One region of the Paenarthrobacter sp. NPDC089322 genome, then DNA from elsewhere that is predicted to be linked to it. Evidence: predicted binding sites of a transcription regulator. Region 1 holds the regulator's gene; each other region holds the start of a gene.
What was found. Region 1 encodes LexA, which represses DNA repair genes until DNA is damaged. Its sites were predicted from a motif close to TCGAACANNTGTTCGA; they were not measured.
Positions count from the first base shown of each region.

Region 2: the regulator LexA is predicted to act here: its motif matches at 4,028-4,043, upstream of AB0N65_RS11020 (shikimate dehydrogenase).
Region 3: the regulator LexA is predicted to act here: its motif matches at 1,967-1,982, upstream of AB0N65_RS13230 (Y-family DNA polymerase).

Region 1 is NZ_JBFBGW010000006.1:152,221-159,990, reverse strand. It holds gene AB0N65_RS09090 (LysM peptidoglycan-binding domain-containing protein) at 11-370, opposite strand; gene lexA (transcriptional repressor LexA) at 728-1,474, shown strand; gene AB0N65_RS09080 (ATP-dependent DNA helicase) at 1,495-3,561, opposite strand; gene hflX (GTPase HflX) at 3,554-5,116, opposite strand; gene AB0N65_RS09070 (methyltransferase) at 5,624-6,238, shown strand; gene dapF (diaminopimelate epimerase) at 6,219-7,187, opposite strand; gene miaA (tRNA (adenosine(37)-N6)-dimethylallyltransferase MiaA) at 7,234-7,770, opposite strand, start outside.
Region 2 is NZ_JBFBGW010000009.1:4,220-11,989, reverse strand. It holds gene AB0N65_RS11035 (VCBS repeat-containing protein) at 1-1,474, shown strand, start outside; gene AB0N65_RS11030 (MFS transporter) at 1,636-2,958, opposite strand; gene AB0N65_RS11025 (IclR family transcriptional regulator) at 3,164-3,934, shown strand; gene AB0N65_RS11020 (shikimate dehydrogenase) at 4,136-5,038, shown strand; gene AB0N65_RS11015 (TIM barrel protein) at 5,038-6,906, shown strand; gene pcaH (protocatechuate 3,4-dioxygenase subunit beta) at 6,948-7,770, shown strand, end outside.
Region 3 is NZ_JBFBGW010000012.1:75,418-83,187, reverse strand. It holds gene AB0N65_RS13240 (LacI family DNA-binding transcriptional regulator) at 1-253, opposite strand, end outside; gene AB0N65_RS13235 (sugar porter family MFS transporter) at 389-1,852, shown strand; gene AB0N65_RS13230 (Y-family DNA polymerase) at 2,046-3,344, shown strand; gene AB0N65_RS13225 (uroporphyrinogen-III synthase) at 3,362-4,519, opposite strand; gene cobA (uroporphyrinogen-III C-methyltransferase) at 4,530-5,564, opposite strand; gene nirB (nitrite reductase large subunit NirB) at 5,574-7,770, opposite strand, start outside.

The DNA of each region.
Region 1 (7,770 bases):
GGAGGGGAAGTCAGTTGGCGGGGACGAAAAGCTGCTGTCCGGGCTGGATCCGGCCGCCGTGGAGGTCGTTCAACTGGATGATCTCCGCAATGACGTCCCGGGGGTCCCGCTCCGGCGCCGCCTCACCAGCAATGCCCCACAACGACTGGCCGGGTTGAACGGTTACCGTCACTGCTACGGGCGGCTGCAATTGCGCCGCCGAGTCGGATGCCTTCGCGGGAGAGTTGACGAAGCCGGCAAGGCTCAACAGGGCTGCAACCAGGAGCATGGCTGGGATGCCGAAGAAGACGATCCTGCCACGCCGCGTCAGACGGATACGCGCGGGAGCGGGAGTGTTGCGAAAATCATGGAATGCCGTGACTGCGGACATGAGCTGAGCCCTTCTGAGCGATTGCCAGGACCAGTGCTCCGGTATCTGGCTGCCAATTTCCTTGTGTTCTTCTCTGCCGAAGGCCCGGCGTTCGAACACTGCCTTCGAACATCCCGACCCGCTGCCGAATATTTATAGAACACATATTCGAACCTTGCTATGACATTTTTAGCACTTATCAACGAACGGTGTCGAGACTCGCTAGAACAAATGTTTGATAAACGCGTGCGCCTGGCCTACGTTTGAGTGAAGAAACAGGCACTGTTTCAGTGGAACAGGAGGGTCTGACATTTTCAGGCCCGCCATCACCGGCCCCTTAATGTTGCGGCCGGACGAAGCGGAAAGGCATTGGCGAACATGGCAGCGAAAGCCACAGGCGGCGGGGTACCCCTGCGGAGCCAGCAGCCTCAAAAGAGTCCCAAGAGCCTGACCGTAAGGCAGAAGAAGATCCTGGAAACCATCCAGCGGTCGGTGAACGACAACGGCTACCCGCCGAGCATGCGGGAGATCGGCGACACCGTGGGATTGGCGAGCCTGTCCAGCGTCACCCACCAGCTCTCCCAGCTGGAAAAGCTCGGCTACCTCCGGCGGGACCCCAAGCGCCCACGGGCCATGGAAGTTCTGATGCCACTGACGCTTGATGGCGGCGCGACCATTCCCGGAGTGGAAGCACCTGCAACCTTGCGCAGCGCGGGCGGACTGGCCGTTACGGAACTTGCGAGTGCCAGCGATACTGCCCTGGTGCCGCTGGTAGGCCGCATCGCGGCAGGCGGTCCTATCCTCGCTGACCAGACCGTGGAAGACGTCCTGCCCTTGCCCCGGCAACTGGTGGGCCACGGCGAGCTCTTCATGCTGAAGGTCGCTGGTGATTCGATGATCGATGCGGCAATATGCGACGGTGACTGGGTTGTTGTCCGTCGCCAAAACGATGCCATCAACGGCGACATTGTTGCCGCCCTCCTGGACGACGAAGCCACCGTGAAGACCTTCCGGCAGCGTGACGGACACACCTGGCTGCTTCCCCAGAACACACAGTACGAACCCATCCTCGGCGACCAAGCAACCATCATGGGCAAGGTCGTCTCCGTACTGCGTTCCCTCTAAGCGTTCCCTCCAGGGGTTTCCTACGCAGTCGTCCTGGCGGCCAACCGTTCCAGGACCCCTCGCACCACAGTGCGATCCGTCGTTGCCCAGAAGGGGGGCAGCGCCGCCCTCAAAAAACCGCCATAGCGCTCGGTGGACAACCGGGAGTCCAGAACAGCCACCACTCCCCTGTCGCCCGTGGAACGGATAAGTCGGCCCGCACCCTGCGCGAGGCGTATTGCTGCGTGAGTAGCGGAAACAGCCATGAACCCATTACCTCCGGACTGAGCCACGGCCCTTGACCGCGCCGTCATGAGGGGGTCGTCAGGGCGCGGGAAGGGAATGCGGTCTATCACTACCAAACGGCACGATCCGCCGGGAACATCCACACCCTGCCACAGGGACATGGTGCCGAAGAGGCAGGTATCGGGTTCGTCGGAAAACTGTTTTACGAGGGCGGCCATGGTTGATTCGCCCTGGCAGAGAATATCCACGTCCAAGCGCAAGCGGAGCGCGTCGGCGGCTTCCTCAGCCGCGCGGCGGGACGAGAACAGGCATAAAGCGCCTCCCCCCGACGCCCTGATGAGGTCCTCGAGCTCATCCAGTGCCTCCGGGGAGGTCCCCCGCCCGGGTTTCGGAAGATGCTTGGCTACATAGAGGACACCCTGTTTCGGGTAGTCGAACGGGGAACCAACATCCAGGCCGGTCCAGCTGGGCGCGCCGTCTCCTATCAAGCCGAGACCGCCCGCCGCAGGCTCAAAGGCAGAACCAATGGCCAGCGTCGCAGAAGTGAGCACCACCGTGTGTCCCGCGAACAGCCCGTCCCGGAGCTTCCCCGCAACACTGAGCGGGGCGATGTTGATGAGGGCCGGTGCTGTTTCATCGGGCTGTGAATAGCCCTGCTGGGGGTCGAAGGTGCTGTTCCTGGAGAACCAGACAACTTCGCGGTTCTCCTTGGCGGCGAGGAGCCGCTCACACAGTTCCAGGATCAAAAGCAGCCTTGACCGGGCAAGCTGCCGACCGCCGTCGACGACGTTCGATGAGGAGGAGTCCGGCTTCGAGTCCGACAAGGCCGCCCGCGCGGCGTCCCGCAACTGGTCAAGGCAATCCAGCTGTTCGTCGTTGAGTCCGTTGGGCAACAATCCGTTCGGGACCCCGGCGATCGCCATGTCCAGGCGGTCGGCCGCGGCATTGAGGGCATCAACAGTGATGGCGGTGTGTTTGCGCGCACTGGACGCAGCCGCATGAACCATGGCTACCGACAGTTGTCCGGACACAGCGCCCGTTACCCTGTCCTGAAGTTCGTGGGCTTCGTCCACCACCACGACATCGTACTCGGGAAGGACTGCGAGACCTTCAAAGGCACTGACCGCCAGCATTGCGTGGTTGGTCACCACGACATCGGCTTCCGCCGCCCGCGCCCGGGCCTGCTCGCTGAAGCATTCCTCGGCCAGCGGACACTTTTGGGCACCCAGACACTCCATAGACGTGACGGAGACCTGCCGCCACGCACGATCCGTTACGCCGGGCATGAGCTCGTCGCGGTCGCCGGTGGCCGTCTTTTGCGCCCATTCGCGAAGCCGGACTACTTCCTTGCCCAGTTGCGAGGACGGACCGCCCACCGACGCAGCGAAATGCGGCACGCTCGTATCCTCGCCGAGCGAGAACAACTGACCCTCGGTGGGTTCTTCACTCGGAAAGCCGCCTTCAAGCTTTTGAAGGCAAACGTAGTTCGCCCTGCCCTTGACGAGCGCCACGTTAACCGGGCGGTCAAGGGCAGGTTCGATGGTTTCAAGGAGCCTGGGAAGGTCCCGACCCACAATCTGCGTTTGCAAGGCCAAGGTGGCGGTGGACACAAGCGTCGGTTTGTTGCTGTCCATGGAGTGGGCGATCAACGGAATCAGGTAGGCCAACGACTTACCCGTTCCCGTCCCCGCTTGGACCAGCAGGTGCTCCCCCGACTCGATGGCCCGGGTCACATGCTTCGCCATTTCGTGCTGACCGGTCCGGCTTTGACCACCCATTCCGGCAACAGCTTTATCCAGCAACTCGAGGGTGAACTTCTCCCCCGCAGATTCGACGACGTCCGCCGCCACCTTCTCAACCATTGGTGACGAATGACTCCAGCTCGGCCGCCAGCCCTTCACGGACCATCGCCACGACGCGCGTGCCGTTCTCCTCGTGCTCGAGGCTCAGGATCTCGGCATCGGAGTTGTGCAGCCTGTTCACCAACTCGCCGCGGTTGTAGGGAATGAGGACTTCGAGGCGTACGCCGGGCCTTGGGATGGCTTGGCTGATGGTCTCAAGGAGCTCAGGAATCCCCTGTCCGGTGCGGGTGGACACCACGGCGTGCCGCGGTTCCTTCTGCTTCAGCCGTTCCACCACGAACGGATCCGCGACGTCAACCTTGTTCAGGACGACGATCTCCGGAACCTTGCGGGCATCCACTTCGGTGAAGACAGCCCTGACAGCCGCGATCTGGCCCTCGGGGTCGGGATGGGATGCATCCACGACGTGCAGGATCAGGTCGGAGTCGGCGACTTCTTCCAAAGTAGAACGGAAAGCTTCCACCAATTGCGTGGGCAGCGACCGGACGAAGCCCACTGTGTCCGCGAGGGTGTAGCCGATGCCATCAGGGGTTTGCGCCCTGCGTACCGTCGGGTCAAGGGTGGCGAACAGCGCGTTTTCCACCAGGACGCCGGCGTCAGTGAGCCGGTTGAGGAGGGACGACTTTCCGGCGTTCGTGTAACCGGCAATGGCAACGGACGGGATGGAATTACGACGACGGTTGGCCCGTTTGGTCTCGCGCGCCGGCTTCATCGCGGCGATCTCGCGCCGCAGCTTCGCCATGCGCGTGCGGATCCGCCGGCGATCGAGTTCGATCTTTGTTTCGCCAGGGCCACGCGAACCCATGCCGGCACCGGCGCCACCCACCTGGCCACCAGCCTGGCGGGACATCGATTCACCCCAACCGCGAAGCCTGGGGAGCAGGTATTCGAGCTGTGCAAGCTCGACCTGCGCCTTACCTTCACGGCTCTTGGCGTGCTGCGCGAAGATGTCCAGGATCAACGTCGTTCTGTCAACGACCTTGACCTTGACGATGTCCTCAAGACCACGGCGCTGTGAGGGCGACAACTCGGTATCCACCACCACGGTGTCAGCACCGGTCGCAGAAACGATGTCCTTGAGTTCCTGTGCCTTACCCGACCCGAGGAAGGTCCCGGGGTCCGGCTTCATGCGTCGCTGAACCAGGCCATCCAAGACCTCCGAGCCGGCGGTCTCAGCAAGAGCTGCGAGTTCGCGGAGGGAATTCTCGGCATCCGCCAGGGTGCCCTCGGTCCACAGCCCGGCAAGAACAACCCGCTCAAGCCGGAGCTGCCGGTATTCGACTTCAGTGACGTCTTCGAGTTCCGTGGACAAACCGGCAACGCGCCGCAACGCGCGCCGTTCAGCGAGATCTTCCTGCTCGCCGTCGTAGATGCTGTGCTCTTCGTCAAGCGTGGAGATGGCCTGGGCCTTGCCGAAGACGCCCTTGTCGTCGTTGTCCCCGGATGCCCGCGCAGGGACATCCTTGGAAAGAATCCGGTCGATGACGGCCTGGATCTGTTCAGGACTCATGTCCTGGGCGTCGGAATCGGATCCGGAGTGCTTCTGGGTGGTCATGGTCTCCTTAGACTGTTCGGCTATTCCAGAATAATGCTGATTGGTGTCCTGTGGGACGGTATTCGCGTTGGGCTGACGTGATTGGGCCAACGGGCCTCCTGTGCTGCTGAAAGCAACCTCTTGGGTCTACCGGGTTGCTGTGATCGAGTGGCTGGTCCGCTTCGGAGGCCCTGACCGGTGGAAGAACACTGGACACCAAACACGTTGCCTGCGCGCGGGGCGCAAAACAGCGGGCACGTTGCTTGGAGTGGTGTGATCTTTGAGCGTCCGCGTCCTATGACAGGGGGCGGACTGCGCCGGGTGGAACCTGCCGGGCGGAAAGGCTGCGGGCCGGGAGCAGGGACCCACTAGGGTGTACCTGTGCCAAGCGCAGAGCCTGCATCGCGGGCGGTGGCGGCTGATTACTCAAAGATCAAGAACATGCGTCCAACAATATCACCGGTGTCAAACCCGCCCGTGCCCCGGGCAGTTTCCCAAGCCGCCGATAGCCCACTAATCTGGCAAATTATGGAGTCTGCACACTATTTCAGCGCCCAACCGGCCGGTCCCTTCACCCGTAAGCCCCTCACCGTTGAGCTTGCCGGGTCCATCCGCCATGTGCAGACTTCATCGGGAATCTTCAGCCCTGACGGTGTGGACAAGGGCACCACCATCCTTCTGTCTGAGGTCCCCCCGCCGTCGCCGCGTGGCAACCTGCTGGATATCGGCTGCGGCTGGGGGCCGATCGCCCTCACCATGGGATTGATGGCGCCCTTGGCCCGCGTCTTTGCGGTGGATGTCAACGAACGCTGCATCGCCTTGACCAACGAAAATGCGGCGGCCCTGGGCCTGGACAACGTGAAGGCGAGCCTCCCGCACGAGGTGGATCCCGGCGTCGAGTTTGACACCATCTGGTCCAATCCGCCTATCCGGATCGGCAAAGACGAACTTCACACGCTGCTGCTGACCTGGCTCCCCAGGCTGGCCCCGGGCGGCAACGCATGGCTGGTTGTCCAGAAGAACCTTGGGTCGGACTCCCTGCAACGCTGGCTCGCCACCGAACTGGACGCGTCCTTCACGGTCACCCGGGAGAGCACGTCCAAGTCCTTCAGGATCCTCAGGGTCAGGAAAGCGTCCCTGTAGCCACGATCACGGCCGGGCCGCTGAGTTCGACGTGCTCCCGTCCGTCCACGCCGGGAAAGAACTTGACTCCCACCACGCCTCCTGGGACGTTCACATGCCAGGAGTTCGGAGCCGTGCTGCCCGCCCAATGCCGGATGGCAACCGCGGCGGCACACGCACCGGTGCCGCACGACTGCGTCTCACCTACTCCACGTTCGTGGACGCGCATGGTGATAGTCCCCACGCCATCGTGCACCAGTGGCTCGGCAGGGACCACGAATTCCACGTTGGTTCCGTTGACTGGCTTTGGATCGACAACCGGTGCCTTGAACAACTGCGTCGCAGCAAGTTCGCTGAGCTCGGCAAGCGCCACCACCGTATGCGGGTTGCCCATGCTGACCGAAAGACCCGGCCGCGCGACCTCCAGGCCGTCAGCGCTGACCAGGGCATCCATGGCTTTGCTCGTGGCCTCGGCCGGAAAAATAAACTCCCAGGGTCCCATGTCAACGGCGTAGCCCTCTGCGGTCCGAACAATCTTCTTGATACCGCCGCGAGTACCGATGGTCAACGTAGCGCCCGGGTCAAGGTCCACCAGACCCTCCGCCAGCAGGAAATGGACGAACACCCGCACACCGTTCCCGCACATCTCCGAAAGCGAGCCGTCGCCGTTGCGGTAATCCATGAACCATTCAGCCGAGGCATCCTGCTCCAGCAGGGTGCGACCTTCAGGCAGGTAGCGGGATGGCACAGCCCGGATAAGGCCGTCACCGCCTATGCCGCGGTGCCTGTCACACAGCTGCGCCACCTGTTCGGGGGTGATGTGGTGGGTGTCCTCGGGGTCTGCGATGAGCACGAAATCGTTGCCCGTTCCGTGGCCCTTGGAAAAGGCCAGACCGGCAAGGCCGGCGGCGGGCGGGGCGGTACCGGCAGCGGCAGGCTGCTGGGCGGAAACTGCGGCGGTTTGCTCCATGCACCTAGGCTACCCGTCGTGCGTGTGCGGCCAGAAATTGCCGTGGCTAGGCCAGGGCTGCTGCCTTCGACAGGAGATCCGGGTCCTGCCAATCAAGCCAGCTGATGCGAGGGTCTGCACGGAACCAGGTCAGTTGCCGACGCGCGAACTGCCGGGTGGCCACTATGGTTTCTTCGGCGGCGTCCGCGACCTTGGCGTCGCCGTCGAGTACCTTGAGGAACTGCGCGTAGCCCAAGGCACGCGATGCCGTCTTGCCCTCCCGCAATCCCTCAGCGTCCAGCCGCTCAACCTCCTGGAGCAAACCCGCATCCACCATGCGATGGACGCGGAGTGCAAGACGCTCACGCAGGACTTCCCGGTCCACCGACAAGCCAATCTGCACTGCCGGCTGGAAGTACTGGCGTTGCGGCATGAACGAACTGAAGGGACGTCCGGTGAGGCCATGGACCTCAAGTGCCCTGATCACTCGACGGGCATCGCCCAGGCGTGCGGCAGACACGGGATCCACTTGCTCCAGGCGTGCACGCAACGGCGCCAAACCGGAGGCTTCATACTCGTCTTCCAACTGCTTGCGTAAGACCGG
Region 2 (7,770 bases), on a different contig from region 1:
CTCAGCGGGTGACTTCGACGGCGACAAACTTTCCGACGTCATTTCCCGTGAAGCGGACGGAAGCCTGCTCCTCTTCGCAGGCCTGCCGGGGAACCGCCTCGATGACCCCGTGCAAATCGGATCCGGATGGGGCATCTTCAACGCAGTCCTGGGCACGTCCGACTTCAACGGTGACGGCTTCGCGGACCTCCTCGCCCGCACCAGCGACGGTTCACTCTGGCTGTACCCGGGCAACGGAAAGGGCGGTTTCCTGGCGCGGAGCCAGGTCGGATTCGGCTGGCAGGGCTTCACCCAACTTGTGGCCGTGGGCGACTTCAACGGCGACGCCCGCAACGACCTGATCGCGGCGGGCAATGACGGACGGCTTTGGCTGTACCCCGGCAACGGCGCTGGCGGCTTCCTTGAACAGCGGCAGATAGGCCAAGGCTGGGAGTCGTTCAACACCCTCGCTCCGGCTGGTTCCTTCGGCGGTGGGAAAGCAGGGCTCCTCGCCCGTGCCGCGGACGGCACCCTCTTTGTCTACCCCGGCGATGGTAAGGGTGGCTTCCTGCCGCGTGCCGCCGTCGGAAGTGGTTGGAACGGGGCCGGCGACATTGTTGGTGGCCGGGACCTCACGGGCGACCAGCGCGTCGACGTTCTTGCCGCCGCAGCAGGCGGAGGGATGACGCTCTACCCGGGCGACGGCAGCGGCTTTGCCGATCGACTGACCATCGGAACAGGTTGGAATACGTTCCGGCAGGTGTGGGAGGCAGGCGATTTCGACGGCGATGCCGCGGCGGACGTCCTGGCGCGTGGCACGGATGGCGCGTTGTGGCTTTACCCCGGCAATGGTTCCGGCAGCTTCCTGCCGCGGGTGCAGGTCGGTTCGGGGTGGGGTGCCTTCAGTACGGTGCTGTCGGCGGGTGATTTCGACGGCGACAGGCACCTTGACCTGGTTGCGCGGGCATCCGATGGGACGCTGTGGCTCTACCCGACGGATGGTACCGGGCAGTTTCTGGCGCGCAAACAGATCGGCACGGGCTGGCAAGGCTTCACGCAGTTGCTGGCTCCGGGCGACTTCACAGGTGACGCCAAAGCTGACATCGTGGCGCAGTCTCCCGACGGTGTGCTGTGGGTGTACCCGGGCAATGGCTCAGGCGGTTTCCTGGCCCGCAAGCAAATCGGTACTGGCTGGAACATGTTCAACCTCGTCCTACAGGCTGGCGACTTCAACGGTGACGGCCGCGAGGACCTGGTGGGTCGTACCGGTGACGGTGGGCTGTGGCTGTACCCGGGCAACGGGAGCGGTGGGTTCCTTTCGAGCGTGAGCCTTGGAACCGGCTGGAACATGTTCTCCAGCATTGCCGCTCTGGGCAACGGCTTCACGGGCACCGGCGATCCTGCTGTGGTGGGCGTGGCCGGCGACGGGACGCTGCTGATGTACTCGGGGACGGGCCGCGGGGCGTTCAAGCCTGTGGCGTTGAATCCGCGGTAGGTTGGGGCCGCCGTCGTTCCTTCCCGGTTGCCTAGGGCGATGCTCTTACTCGGCCACGGAAAAGCCCGGCATGCCAACGGACATGCCGGGCTTTTCGCTTGCCGTTTGCGGTAGGCGCTCCCGGGAATCGGGAAGGAGCGTTCGCGTTGGTGGAGCGTGGCCTACTTGTGGAGGCCGAGCTGCGCGGTCGGAATCTTGGCGGATTCGCGGGCAGTCAGGGCCGAAACCGCCGCGATGACGCAGATGACTGCTGTGAAGATGGAAACCTGCACCCATCCTCCCGGCTTGGTGCCACCGATGGCCGTCACGATCGTCGGAGCGAAGCCGGCGGCAAGGAAACCGAGCTGCGTACCGATGGCGAGGCCGGAAAAGCGGACCTTGGTGCTGAACATTTCGCCGTAGAAGGACGGCCATACTGCATTGGCTGCTGCGTAGCCGAGGGAGAAGTAAACGATGGCGGCCAGGAACATGAGCGGCGTTGAGCCGGACTCGAAGCTTAGGAAGAAGAACGGAGTCATGATGGCGCTTGCTACTGCGCCGTAGATGAACACCGGCTTCCGGCCGATTTTGTCCGCCAGCATACCGAACAGGGGCTGGGAGCCGAGGGCCACGACGTTGGCCACAACCACGAGCCAGAGCGTGATGGTGCTGCTGACCTGGGCGACGTCCGTGGCGTATTTGATGGCCAGCGTGCTGAAGACGGTGCTGACGGCGGCAATGAACGCGCAGCAGATGACGCGGAGTACATCGCGCCAGTGCAGCTTCAACAGGTCGGCGATGGGCAGCTTGGCGATTTGGTTGCTCTTCTTGGCCTCGGCAAAGGCCGGCGGCTCGTGCAGGGTGCGCCGGATGAAATAGGCCACCATGACTACGACTGCGCTGAGCCAGAACGGGATGCGCCAGCCTATGCTGTACCGCACGTCCTCGGGCAGGGCCATCACGGGAATGAAGACGAGTGATGCCAGGATCAGGCCGCCCTGAGTGCCCGTCAGGGTCCAGGAGGTAAAGAACGCGCGTCGGTTGTCGGGAGCATGCTCCAAGGTCATGGAGGAGGCACCGGCCTGCTCGCCTGCAGCGGACAGGCCCTGGGCAAGGCGGGCCAGAACCAGGAGGATGGGAGCCCACCAGCCGATGGTCTTGAAGTCGGGGAGGCAGCCGATGACGAAGGTGGCCGCACCCATGAGGATCAGCGTGAACATCAGGACCTTTTGCCGGCCGATGCGGTCACCGAAGTGGCCGAGGAAGGCTGCACCAACGGGGCGGGCCACATAGGCGAAGCCGAACGTCGCGAAGGACATGACCGCGGCGTTCGTGTCGGCATCCGGGAAGAATACGTGCGGAAAGATCAAGGCTGCGGCCGAGCCAAAGATAAAGAAGTCGTAGTACTCGACGGCGCTGCCCAGGAAGCTCGCGAGTGCGGCTTTCTTGGGTGTGCCCGTGGTTTCGGCTGTGCCTGGCGTCGCTGACGGCATGGTTTGGCTCATTTGGGGAGTTCCTTCTGTGACAACGATGTCGCGGATAAAGCTGTAGGGGAAGACCCAAGCGAGGTGCGGCCGGTCCATCCCGAAAGTAACCACATGGTGAGAGCTACTTGTGCAATACAGCAATAGTGGCTGTGAGTGGGGTCACTTGTCAAGAGAAGTCCCCACTATCTAGAAATAGCTCTCACAATGTGAGAGCATTTCACTTATGAGTGTGAAAGAGGACACAAAGACCGACATGGTTGGCAAGGCTTTAAGCCTGCTGGTGCTGCTTGGGAACGAGCCAAAGGGAGCCAGTGCAGCGGACTTGGCGCGGAGCGCGGGCCTACCGTTCAGCACCACGTATCGCCTACTGGGTTCACTAACCCGCGACGGGTTTGTGGATTATGAGGCGGATGGCCGTCGCTACCACCTGGGTTTGCGCGTTTTCCAGCTGGGGCAGCGGGTCTCCAACCATCACGGTTTCGCAGCCACGGCGCTTCCGGTCCTTCAGCGGGTCACCGAGCGCACGCATGAAGCCACCATCCTCTCGGTCCGCGACGGCGACCACCACCTCACCGTGAACAAGGTGGACGGCCCCAAAACCTTCCGCGTTACCAGCGATCCCGGCCATCTGGGCGCGCTGCACACCACCTCCGTGGGCAAGGCGATCGTTGCCTTCGAGACGGAAATCGAGCGCAAGCGGCTCCTGGAAGAGCTCCCGCTGGAGGCGCTGACGGAGCACTCCATCACCGATCGCGACCAGTTCCGCGAGGAAATCGAGCAGGTCCGCCGGCAGGGCTACGCCGTGATGGATGAAGAGAACGAGATCGGCATGCGCGCTGTTGCGGTCCCGATCCTCAATTCGCAAGGCCACGCGTTCGCTTCGATCGCCACGGCGGTCCCGGTGTTCCGCATGAGCATGGAGGAACTCATTGCACACGTGCCCACCCTGCAGGAAGCCGCGGCGGAACTCGCGGCCCGCCTGCCCCAGCGCTGACCCAACTAGGTCGCATTAGTGCGCGTTTTGACCTCTCTAAACGCGCTTAACTGCGACTCAGTTGGGTCAGGGTGCGCGTCAAATGTTCGCGATAAGAACATGCGTGCGGAATATGAACAACTGTAGTAACCTGAATCATGCACCCGGACGAGTGGGCCTCAGAACCACAGCCTGCGGTGCCGAAGTAAAAGGAGCTTGAGGATGAGCAACCGAGCCGAATCCGTTCTGGTGGGCCTGATTGGTGAAGGCGTCATGCCCTCGCTCACTCCGCCCATGCATGAACGGGAAGCCGATGTGCAGGGCCTTCGCTTGCTGTACCGCCCCATCGACCTGCTGGAACTCGCGCTGCCGGCCACCGCCGTCGGGGATTTGCTCAAAGCAGCCCAGCGGATGGGCTTCAACGGCCTCAACATCACGCACCCCTGCAAGCAGCTCGTGCTGGAGCACCTTGACGAAATTTCCGACGACGCCGATCGCCTGGGTGCCGTCAACACCGTCCTGATCCAGGGCGGACGGTTCATTGGCCACAACACAGATTTCTCGGGCTTCGGTTCGGCCATGGCGGACGGGCTTCCAGGGGCAAAGCTCAACCGGGTGGTCCAGTTGGGTGCCGGAGGTGCCGGTTCCGCCGTCGCCTATGCGCTCCTTAAGGCAGGCGTCAAAAACCTGGACCTCGTGGATATGGACGCCAACCGCGCAACCGAACGTGCTGCCGAACTTAACGCACTCTTCCCCGCCGCTACCGTCACCCCTCGGAGCACCGCCGAGCTGAGCCGGATTATGCCGCTCGCCGACGGCCTGGTGCACTGCACCCCGATCGGCATGGCCGCTCACCCGGGCCTGCCGCTGGACATCGACCTCGTGGAACCGCGCCACTGGGTGGCGGACATCGTCTACCGCCCCATCGAGACTCAACTGGTCCGCGAGGCGCGCGCCAAGGGCTGCGACGTGCTCGACGGCGGCCGCATGGCAGTTGGTCAGGCGGCGGACGCTTTCAAACTCTTTACCGGAAAGGACGCCGACAGCAACCGCATGCGTGAACACTTCCTCGCATTGATCGCAGCAGAAGAGCAAGCCCCGGCGTTGGTAAAGGCGGCCCACTGATGCGCACCGGAATCGCCACAGTTTGCCTCTCCGGCACGCTGAAGGAAAAAATGCAGGCCTGCGCGATTGCGGGCTTCGACGGCATCGAGATCTTCGAGCAGGACCTCGTCACGTCCCCGCTCAGCCCCGAGGACGTCCGGAAGATGGCCGCAGACTTGGGCTTGGGCCTGGATCTTTACCAGCCGTTCCGCGATTTCGACGGCGTCACCCCGGACCTGCTGAAGGCCAACCTCAAGCGGGCGGAGGCAAAGTTCAAGCTCATGGCACGCCTGGGCATGGACACCATCTTGGTGTGTTCCAACGTGGCCACGGCAACCATTGACGACGATGACCTGCGCGCCGAACAGCTCCGCGAACTCGCCGGGTTGGCGGGAGACCACGGCGTCAAGGTTGCCTACGAAGCCCTCGCTTGGGGTAAGTACGTCAACGACTACGAGCACGCCTACCGACTCGTGGAACTGGCCGACCACCCCAACCTTGGAACCTGCCTGGACTCCTTCCACATCCTTTCCCGCGACTGGGACACCGCTCCGATCGAGGACATCAACGCGGAGAAGATCTTCTTCGTTCAGGTGGCCGACGCCCCCAAGCTGTCCATGGACGTGCTCTCGTGGAGCCGCCACTACCGGGTTTTCCCCGGGGAGGGACAGTTTGAGCTCGCCAAGTTCATGGGCCACGTGGTCCGCGCGGGCTACACCGGCCCCGTCTCGCTTGAAGTCTTCAACGACGTCTTCCGCCAGTCGGACGTGGAGCGCACAGCCGTGGATGCCATGCGTTCCCTCATCTGGCTCGAGGAACAGAGTGCCAAGTGGCTCGCAAGCACCCCCACGGTCGCGGCGCCGGATGAAAAAGCCGCCACCCGGCGTCGTTATCCCATGGAACTCGCCACGCTGCCCAAGGTGAACGAGCCCGCGGGGTTCAACTTCGCTGAGGTCAAAGCCGACGACACCGCCCAACTGGAGAAGCTCCTGGGCCAGCTCGGCTTCGAGTTCGAGGGCCGCCACCGCACCAAGGACGTCCAGTTGTGGACCATGGGCCAGGCCCGCGTGATCATCAGCGAGCAAGCGGCCTTGCACGCGGAACCGGCTATCGCCGCTCTGGGGTTCGACGTCGACTCTCCAGTGATTGCCTCCGCCCGCGCCCAGCAACTCAAGGCGCCAGTGGTGTCCCGCAAGGTCCAGGCCGACGAAGAAGTGTTCCAGGGAATCTCCGCGCCGGACTCCACCGAGATCTTCCTCTGCCAAGGCAACCCCGACGGCACCGCAGCGTGGACGCAGGAATTCGGCGAAGGGCTGGAGCATCCCCGAGCATCCCGAACGGCGGTCATTGACCACGTCAACCTTGCCCAGCCCTGGCAGCATTTCGACGAAGCGGTCCTCTTCTACACGAGCGCCCTCGCCCTGGAACCGCAGCCGTTCGCGGAGGTCCCCAGTCCGAGCGGCCTGGTGCGCTCGCAGGTCATGCAGACCGGCAACGGAGCCGTACGGTTGGTACTCAACCTCGCCCCGGTCCAGCAGGCGCACGGGCCGAAGACGTACCAGGAGCACATCGCCTTCGCCGTGGACGACCTTGTGGCAACAGCCCGGGCAGCACGGGACCGCGGCCTGGCGTTCCTTGAGATTCCGGCCAATTACTACGAGGACCTGGATGCCCGCTTCGATCTCGAACCCGGTTTCCTGGCCACACTCCAGGAGCTCAATCTCCTGTATGACCGGGACGCCAACGGCGAATTCCTCCACTTCTACACGGCCACTGTGGGCAGCGTGTTCTTCGAAATGGTGGAACGCCGGGGCAAATACGACGGCTACGGGGCACCCAACGCCCCGGTCCGGCACGCCGTCCAATACGACTCACTCCACCGGGCCTGACCGCCTGAACCACACCAAGAATCCATAGAAAGGAGCCGGCTGTGCCGCAAGACCACACTGCACAAGTCAACTCTGCACAAGCGCTCGAATCCGAGGAACTCGTGCCACCAGCTGAGCCACACGCCGCGCATGATTCCAAGAAAGTGGAAACCCAAGCGGATCTCAGTGCCGAGATCAAGGCCATCGGAGACCGTTACGCCCAGGCACTGAAGAACGGCAAGGCTCCCGAGATCATGCCGCGTCTGGACTATGCGCCGTACCGTAGCTCCATCCTGCGGCACCCCACCAAGAGCCTGCACCACGCCGACCCGGAGACCATCGAGCTGTTCTCCCCGGCGTTCGGGCACCAGGACGTGCACGCACTGGAGTCGGACCTGACCATCCAGCACAACGGCGAGCCACAGGGTGAGCGCATCATCGTGTCCGGCCGGGTGTTGGACGGCGACGGCCGCCCGGTTGCAGGTCAGCTCGTGGAGATCTGGCAGGCCAACGCCGCCGGCCGCTACATCCACAAGCGCGACCAGCACCCCGCCCCGCTCGACCCGAACTTCACCGGCGTCGGACGCTGCATCACCGGCCCTGATGGCTCCTACAGCTTCACCACCATCAAGCCAGGCGCTTACCCGTGGAAGAACCACCTGAACGCCTGGCGCCCGGCGCACATCCATTTCTCCATGTTCGGCTCGGAATTCACGCAGCGCATCGTCACGCAGATGTACTTCCCCGGCGACCAGCTCTTCCCGCTGGACCCCATCTACCAGTCGATCGTGGACCAGGACGCCCGCGACCGCCTGGTGGCTGCCTATGATCACGAGCTCACCAGCCCTGAATGGGCACTGGGCTACAAGTGGGACATCATCCTGA
Region 3 (7,770 bases), on a different contig from region 1:
TGTCGGCGTACACCTCGTTGCGGATGTCCATCAGGTAAAGGCCGACGGCGGAACGGTGCTTGCGTGCCAGATCGGCGGCTACTGCGTTGGGCCGGTAGCCCAGACGCTTGGCGGCGTCAAAGATGGCCTGCTTGGTTTCGCCGCTGACGCCGGGGGCGCCCCTGAATGCGAAGGATACGAGTGTTCGGGAGACGCCTACCTCGCGCGCGACATCGCTTTGCGTCGCGGGGCGTTGCTGCCGGTCGGGAGCCATAGCTCATCCTCCCACGCCTCGAAGGGGAAATGTTCGTCATTTGTTAGTTTGACCTTACATTTACGCCTTTCGCGCGTTAGTCTGTATTTAGAGCGGGTGAGTATGACCCGCACCACACCTGACAAAGGAGTCCTGATGTCTGCTACCCAGATGCAGCGGGATGGCGCCCCCAGCGCCGCGCTTCCTCCGCTGAGCAACGGCCCCCATCGCAAGCGGCTGGGCCTTGTTGCCCTCGTAGCCACGTTCGGCGGCCTGTTGTTCGGCTACGACACTGGTGTCATCAACGGTGCATTGCGACCAATGACGGTCGACCTCGCGCTGACGCCGCTGACCGAAGGGATCGTCACCAGCTCGCTGCTGTTCGGGGCCGCAGCCGGGGCGGTCGGCGGAGGCCGGTTGTCCGATAGCTGGGGCCGCAGGAAGACCATCATCCTCCTGGCCATGCTGTTCTTCGTCGGAACCCTCGCCTGCGTGTTTGCGCCGAGCTTCGAGGTGATGGTTATTGGCCGGGTCATCCTCGGCCTTGCTGTGGGCGGCGCGTCCACCGTGGTTCCCGTCTTTCTGGCTGAGCTGGCGCCCTATGAAATCCGGGGTTCCCTCGCGGGCCGCAATGAACTGATGATTGTCATCGGCCAGCTCGCCGCATTTGTCGTCAACGCAATCATTGGCAACATCTGGGGTGAGTTCGGGGGAGTCTGGCGGATCATGCTTGCCGTTGCCGCGCTGCCGGCCATCGCCCTTTTCTTCGGGATGCTGCGGATGCCCGAGTCGCCGCGTTGGTTGATTTCCAAGGGCCGCAACCAAGAGGCTTTGGCTGTCCTCAAGACGATCCGTTCCGAGGACCGCGCCGAGGCTGAAATGGCCGATGTGAAGCACCTGGCCGAAGAAGAGAAGGCCTCCAAGGCGACGTCGTGGGGTGCCCTGAAGGACAAGTGGATCCTCCGGATCGTCCTGGTGGGCATTGGCCTGGGCGTGGCCCAGCAGCTCACCGGCATCAACTCGATCATGTACTACGGCCAGTCCGTGTTGGTTGAGGCCGGGTTCGACTCGAGTGCCGCCCTCATCGCCAACATCGCACCGGGCGTCATTGCGGTCGTGGGTGGCATTATCGCGCTCTCGCTCATGCAGCGTGTGAACCGCCGGACCACACTGCTCCTTGGCTTCACGCTCACCACGGCATGCCACTTCCTGATCGGCATCGCTTCGATCGTCCTCCCGGTCGGCAATGCTGCCCGCCCGTTCGTCATCCTGTTCCTGGTGGTTGCCTTCGTGGGGTCGATGCAGACCTTCCTCAACATCGCCGTTTGGGTGATGCTGTCCGAGATTTTCCCGCTGCATGTTCGTGGATTCGCCATCGGACTTTCGGTGTTCTGCCTGTGGATTGCCAACGCCCTCCTTGGTCTTTTCTTCCCGACCCTCGTGGCGGGCGTGGGGATCACCGGCACGTTCTTCCTGTTCGGGGTGGTGGGCATCCTGGCACTCGTCTTCATCTACACCCAGGTTCCCGAAACGCGTGGTCGCACGCTGGAAGCCTTGGAAGAGGACGTCACCACCGGCGCGATCTACCTGGTGCACAAGAAGGAGTCCGCGAACTCCTAGTTTGCACCCAACTGAGTCGCAGTAGAGCGCGTTTAGACCCGTCAAAACGCGCTCTGCTGCGACCTACTTGGGTGGGGCGTTTTTTGTCGGGGCGTAGCAGTACAGTGGATGTATTCGAAGATCTGTTCGAATAGTCGGCGTGTCATCCAAGGGGATGCCGGCACGCCTGCTATGGCCCGAGCGAAGGATGCGCATGTCCAAACCAGTCCTCATGCACCGGATGCAGGAGATCGCCCACGTGGATATCAACTGCTTCTATGCCTCGGCCGAACGCGCCTTCAACCCGGCCCTGGAAGGCCAGCCAGTGATCGTATTGTCCAACAACGATGGCTGCGCAGTCACCAGATCACCGGAGGCCAAGAAACTGGGGATCAGTTTGGGAGATCCGTGGTTCAAGCTGGCGCCACGAGCCAAGGAGTGGGGACTCGTAGCACTGTCCAGCAACTACGAGCTTTACGGAGACATCAGCTCGCGGGTCATGGAGCTGCTGGGACGGTACTCCGCCTGGCAGGAGGTCTACTCCATCGACGAGGCCTTCCTCGGAGTGAGGGGCGAACCCGGCAGCCTCCTGGAACTTGGCCGCACCATCAAGGAAGCCTGCCGCAGGCATGTCGGAGTTCCAGTCTGTGTCGGCATTGCGCCTACCAAGACCCTCGCCAAGTTGGCCAATAAGTGGGCCAAGCACAATCCGGACTTCAACGGCGTGTGCCGGTGGGAATCCGTTCCCGAGGAACAGCGCGAAGCCCTCATGTCCCGCTTGTCCGTCATTGAAATCTGGGGAGTCGCCACGAGGCTCACCAAGCGCCTGAACGCGATGGGAATCTTCTCGATATTGGACTTGCTCCGCGCAGATCCTGTTGCGCTCCGGGACAAGTTCTCCATCGTCATGATGCGTACGGTCCTGGAACTGCAGGGCACGCCGTGCATCCCCATGGAAGAGGAAAGGATCGGGCGGGACCAGTTGATCTTCTCCCGCTCTTTTTCGACCCCCATCACGACGACGGCCGAATTACGGCAGGTGCTCAGCGTCTACGGCCAGATGGCAAGTGCCCGGCTCGCAAAGCACGATCTTCAAGCAAAGCTGTTGACGGCCTTCGCAGCAACATCCGTCTACAACCCCAGCGACAAATCCTTTCCCACGGTCAACGTCAGGCTTCCCATGCCCACCGCAGATCCGGTGCTGCTGACCAAAGCTGCGCATGCCCTGATCCCAAGGATCCAGGAAGGTGTCCGTTACGCGAAAGCCGGGATCATGGTCACGGACCTACGGCCCAGCGGCAACCAGAAACCACTGGAAACCTTCGAGAACCGCCATGAAGAACGCGGCATCGGCACACTGCTGGAAGACGTCAGCAAGCGCTATGGTCGTGGCTCCATCGGCCTGGGCCACGCGGGCATCAGGGGAGGCCCGGACTGGTCCATGAAACGCGACATGCTGAGTCCCCGCTACACCACCAACTGGGACGAGCTTCCGTTGGTAAAGGCGGCGTAGCGGGGAGGCAGGAACACCTATGCCCGGAGCCGGTATCCCCGCTTCACCACGGTTTCCACGAGCTTGCCATCCGGAAGCGAGGACCGCAGACGGCTCACGGTCATATCCAACGCGTGCACGGAACCACGGAGATCCAGGAGGTCCGAGAGCGCCTCGCGGGACAACACAGCACCGCCGGCTCCGAGGAGCGCCCGGAGCAGGAGCAGCGGCGCCGGAGCGAGTTCCACTACTTCGCCGTTGATCCGCAGGCACCGTCCGCGCAGCTCGATCGTGGCCGACTTCGTTTCCAGCCGGCGCACGTGGTTCAGGGACAAATGCTCCGTCACCAGGCGAATCAGCGCCCCCATGCGGTAACGGTCGGGAATGAGTGGCGCCAGCCCGGCGTCGACCAGTGGCTGGGCGGTGACCGGCCCCACGGCGGCAACAGTGACGGGGCCCTTCAGTGCCTCAATAAGTTGGCGGTAGAGGCCCATCTCGTGTGCTGTGCTCCACATCGCGTCCACGGCAGGGGCGCTGGTGAAGGTCAGGACGTCCAGGTTTCCGCTGCACACAGCTTCGATGAGTCGGGGCAGCTTGTCCTCGCCGTCGGGCTTCACCCAGCGGTACGGAGTCACCGTGAGCACATTGGCGCCGGACATCCGCAGCCGCTCCAGCTGGCGGACGTCGGTGTATCCGTGGAGCTGCACGGCTACGGTCTTGCCTCGGACGCCTTCGGCCAGGAGCATGTCCACCAGTGTCGCCGTGGTTTCGTCGCTGCTGATTCCGACGTCGGCAAGCCCGGCGGCGCGGACGGCACCACGGGCTTTGGGTCCACGGACGAACATGCGGCAAGCGGACAACGTTTCCAGGAGTTGCTCGCCGATGCCAAAGGAATCCGCGGCTTCGCACCAGCGGCGCATTCCGTAGGCGGTGGTGGCGATGCAGATGTCCGGCTTGGCCGCAATGATGGCGCGGGTGTCCTCAATGAGGACAACGTCTTCCTGCACCGGCGCGATCTTGAGGGCGGGCGCATGTAGCACGCTCGCACCGCGCCGCTCGAGGGCTTCGATGAGGTCCCGGGAACGGCGGTGCGAGGTGACGCCGATCCGGAAGCCGTCCAATGGTGCTTCGGCGGCCTCGGAAACGTCCGGGGAAACGGTGGCGTCCTTGGCTTCGAGAACACTTTCAACAGTCATGGGTCTACCTTCAGGCTTCAAGGAGCGAAGCCGCGAGCCGGCTCAGTTCAGCGGATGCTTCGGCATGATTACGGTTGGCTTCAGCCACCCTGACCACCTCGCCAATGACCAGCACGGCCGGGTTGCTGCAACCTGAAGCTGCAGTTTCAATCGTACCGAGATCCGCGATGGTGGTGCGTTGGCCCGGGCGGTAACCCCGCTCCACCACAGCCATCGGCATGTCGGAAACCATCCCGGCCCGGCGCAGGCCCGCGGCCAGCTGTGGCAGGGTTCCGATGCCCATGAGCACAACGATGGTGCCGCCCAGCCCTGCCAAGTGGGTGTGCTCCTTCTCGGTGAGCGGAGCATGACCGGAAACGACGGTGAACATGTGGCTAACTTCGCGGTGGGTCACCGGAATGCCCGCCGCCGCAGGGACGGAAATGGCACTCGTGACACCGGAAATAACGCGGACGGGAACGCCGGCAGCAACACAGGCCGCCACCTCTTCGCCACCGCGGCCGAAGACGTACGGGTCACCGCCCTTGAGCCGGACCACGTTCTTGCCCAAGAGGGCAGCTTCCACCATGAGCTTCTCGATATCACGCTGCGTCACCTTGTGGTGGCCCGGCTGCTTTCCCACGTCGACGAGCTCGGCAGACGTCAGGTCGGCGAGCTCCTGGTAGGGGGCAAGACGGTCGTAGAACACGACGTCGGCATCCCGCAAGGCGTCGACGGCCCCTACTGTGAGCAGATCCAGGGCACCAGGGCCGCCGCCCACCAAGGTCACCTGGCCTTCGTCGCCGGGAGCAGGCTCAAACGCTACGGGAACCCCGGCATCGCGGCACCGCTGAACCAGCGGCAGCCAGCCGGTCCCGCCGTCGTCCACAACTGCCACCAGGAAGGGACGCTCCGGCAGTGGCCCGTCACCCGGTGCCCCGGCAGGGGTGCTGAGGCGGTAGACGGTGGCGCCGGCCGCCTGGTAACGCCGCACTGCTTGGCGGGCCGTTTTCTCCGATCCCGTGACGAGTACGTCGCGGCCGGTGAGGTCAATGGTGAGCTGCATGGAGTCCTCCTAGTGTTCTGCGCCGGCAGTACTGCGGACCGGGATGGTGGAGGCGATGAGCACGCCGCCCTTTTCCTCGTTCGTCGCGGGGCGGATCTGGCCTCGCTCCGGAACGAAGGAGATGGACTCGTCCTTCTGGTTGGGGGCGTTGACGAAGGAACGGAAACGGCGGAGGCGCTCGGGGTCCTTCAGGGTTTCAGCCCATTCGTCCTCGTAGGTGTCGATGTGCTTGGCCATCGCGGCTTCGAGCTCTTCGGCGATGCCTAGAGAGTCATTCACCACCACGTCCTCAACGTGCTTCAGCCCGCCGTCGAGTTCTTCCTGCCAACGCGCGGTACGCTGCAGGCGGTCTGCCGTTCGGATGTAGTACATGAGGTAGCGGTCGATGTACTTCAGCAGGGTTTCGTCGTCCAGGTCCTTGGCAAGCAGCTGGGCGTGAGCCGGCGTGGCGCCGCCGTTGCCGCCCACGTACAGGTTCCAGCCGTCTGCCGTGGCGATCACGCCGACGTCCTTGCCGCGGGCCTCGGCACACTCACGGGCGCAACCCGAAACACCCATCTTCAGCTTGTGCGGGCTGCGCAGGCCGCGGTAGCGCAGCTCCAAGGCGATGGCCATCTGCACCGAGTCCTGGACGCCAAAGCGGCACCAGGTGGAACCAACGCAGGACTTCACAGTGCGCAGGCTCTTGCCGTAGGCCTGGCCGGATTCGAAACCGGCGTCCACCAGTTCCTTCCAGATTTCCGGGAGCTGTTCCAGCCGGGCACCGAACATATCGATGCGCTGGCCACCAGTGATCTTGGTGTAGAGGCCGTACTTCTCCGCAACAGCAGCGATGACGCCCAGGCCCTTCGGGGTGATTTCACCGCCGGCGATGCGCGGAACCACGGAGTACGTGCCGTCTTTCTGCATGTTGGCCAACGCACGGTCGTTGGTGTCCTGCAAGGTGCCTCGGCCGGCATCCAGGACATACGCGGAGTGCTGGCTGGCAAGGATGGAAGCAATGGTTGGCTTGCAGATATCGCAACCGGCACCAGTGCCGTACTTGGCCATGATGTCTTCGAAGGACGTGAGCTCCAGGACGCGGATCGCGTCGAAGAGCTCCTGGCGGGACAGGCTGATGTGTTCGCAAAGGGCCTTGGAGACCTCAACGCCGGCCTTCTTCAGTTCGCTTTCAAGGAGCTTCTTCAACATCGGGACGCAGGAACCGCACTGGGTGCCGGCACGGGTGCAGCCCTTGAGCTCGCCAAGTTCCTGCACTGGCGCGTTGCCTTCGCAGGCGCCGCAACCATTGATGGTGTCGCGGATAGTACCGGCGGCCACGTTGTTGCAGGAGCAAAGGATGGCGTCGTCGGGAAGTTCGGTTTCCGGTGCTTCGCCGCCGCCTGCCGCGCTCAGGAAGGCGCCGGGTTCAGCGGGGAGCTCGCGGCCCAGGAGCGGACGCAGGCTCATGTATGGGGAAGCATCTCCCACGAAGATGCCGCCCAGCAGGGTCTTGGCGTCATCCGTGGTGACAATCTTCTGGTACACACCGCGGGCCGGGTCGGCGTAGACGATTTCCAGGGAGTGCTCAGTCCTGGCAAACGCGTCACCAAAGCTGGCTACGTCCACACCGGACAGCTTGAGCTTGGTGGCCGTGTCAAAGCCGGGGAACGTTGCCTCGCCGCCGTGGAGACGGTCAGCCACGATCTCGGCCATGGTGTTGGCTGGCGCAACAAGGCCCAGGCACATGCCGCCAAAGTTGGCTACCTCGCCGATCGCCCAAATACCGTCCACCTCGGTGGCACAGAAATCGTTGATGACCACACCGCCGCGCTGGCCCAGGCTGAAGACCTGCTCTTCCCCCTCGGCGGCACGGAACAGTTCGTCGCGCGGTTTCACGCCGATTGCCACGATCACGAGGTCCGCAGGGATAGTGCGGCCGTCCGCCATGAGGACTCCGGTGACCTGGCCGTCGGCGTCCGTCACTACCTCGGAGGGGAAAACGCCGCCGTGCACTTCGAAACCCTTGGCTTCGATCAGGCGGCCAAGCGCCTGGCCGGCGCCCTCATCGAGCTGTGTGTTCATCAGCCATGGTGCGCCGTTGATGACAACCGGGGTTGCGCCAAGCTGCTCCGTACCGGCAGCGGACTCCAGGCCCAGGAGGCCACCACCGATGGTGACGGCGTTCACCTTGCGTCCCAGCTTCGCACCGAGGTCGGCGATCGCC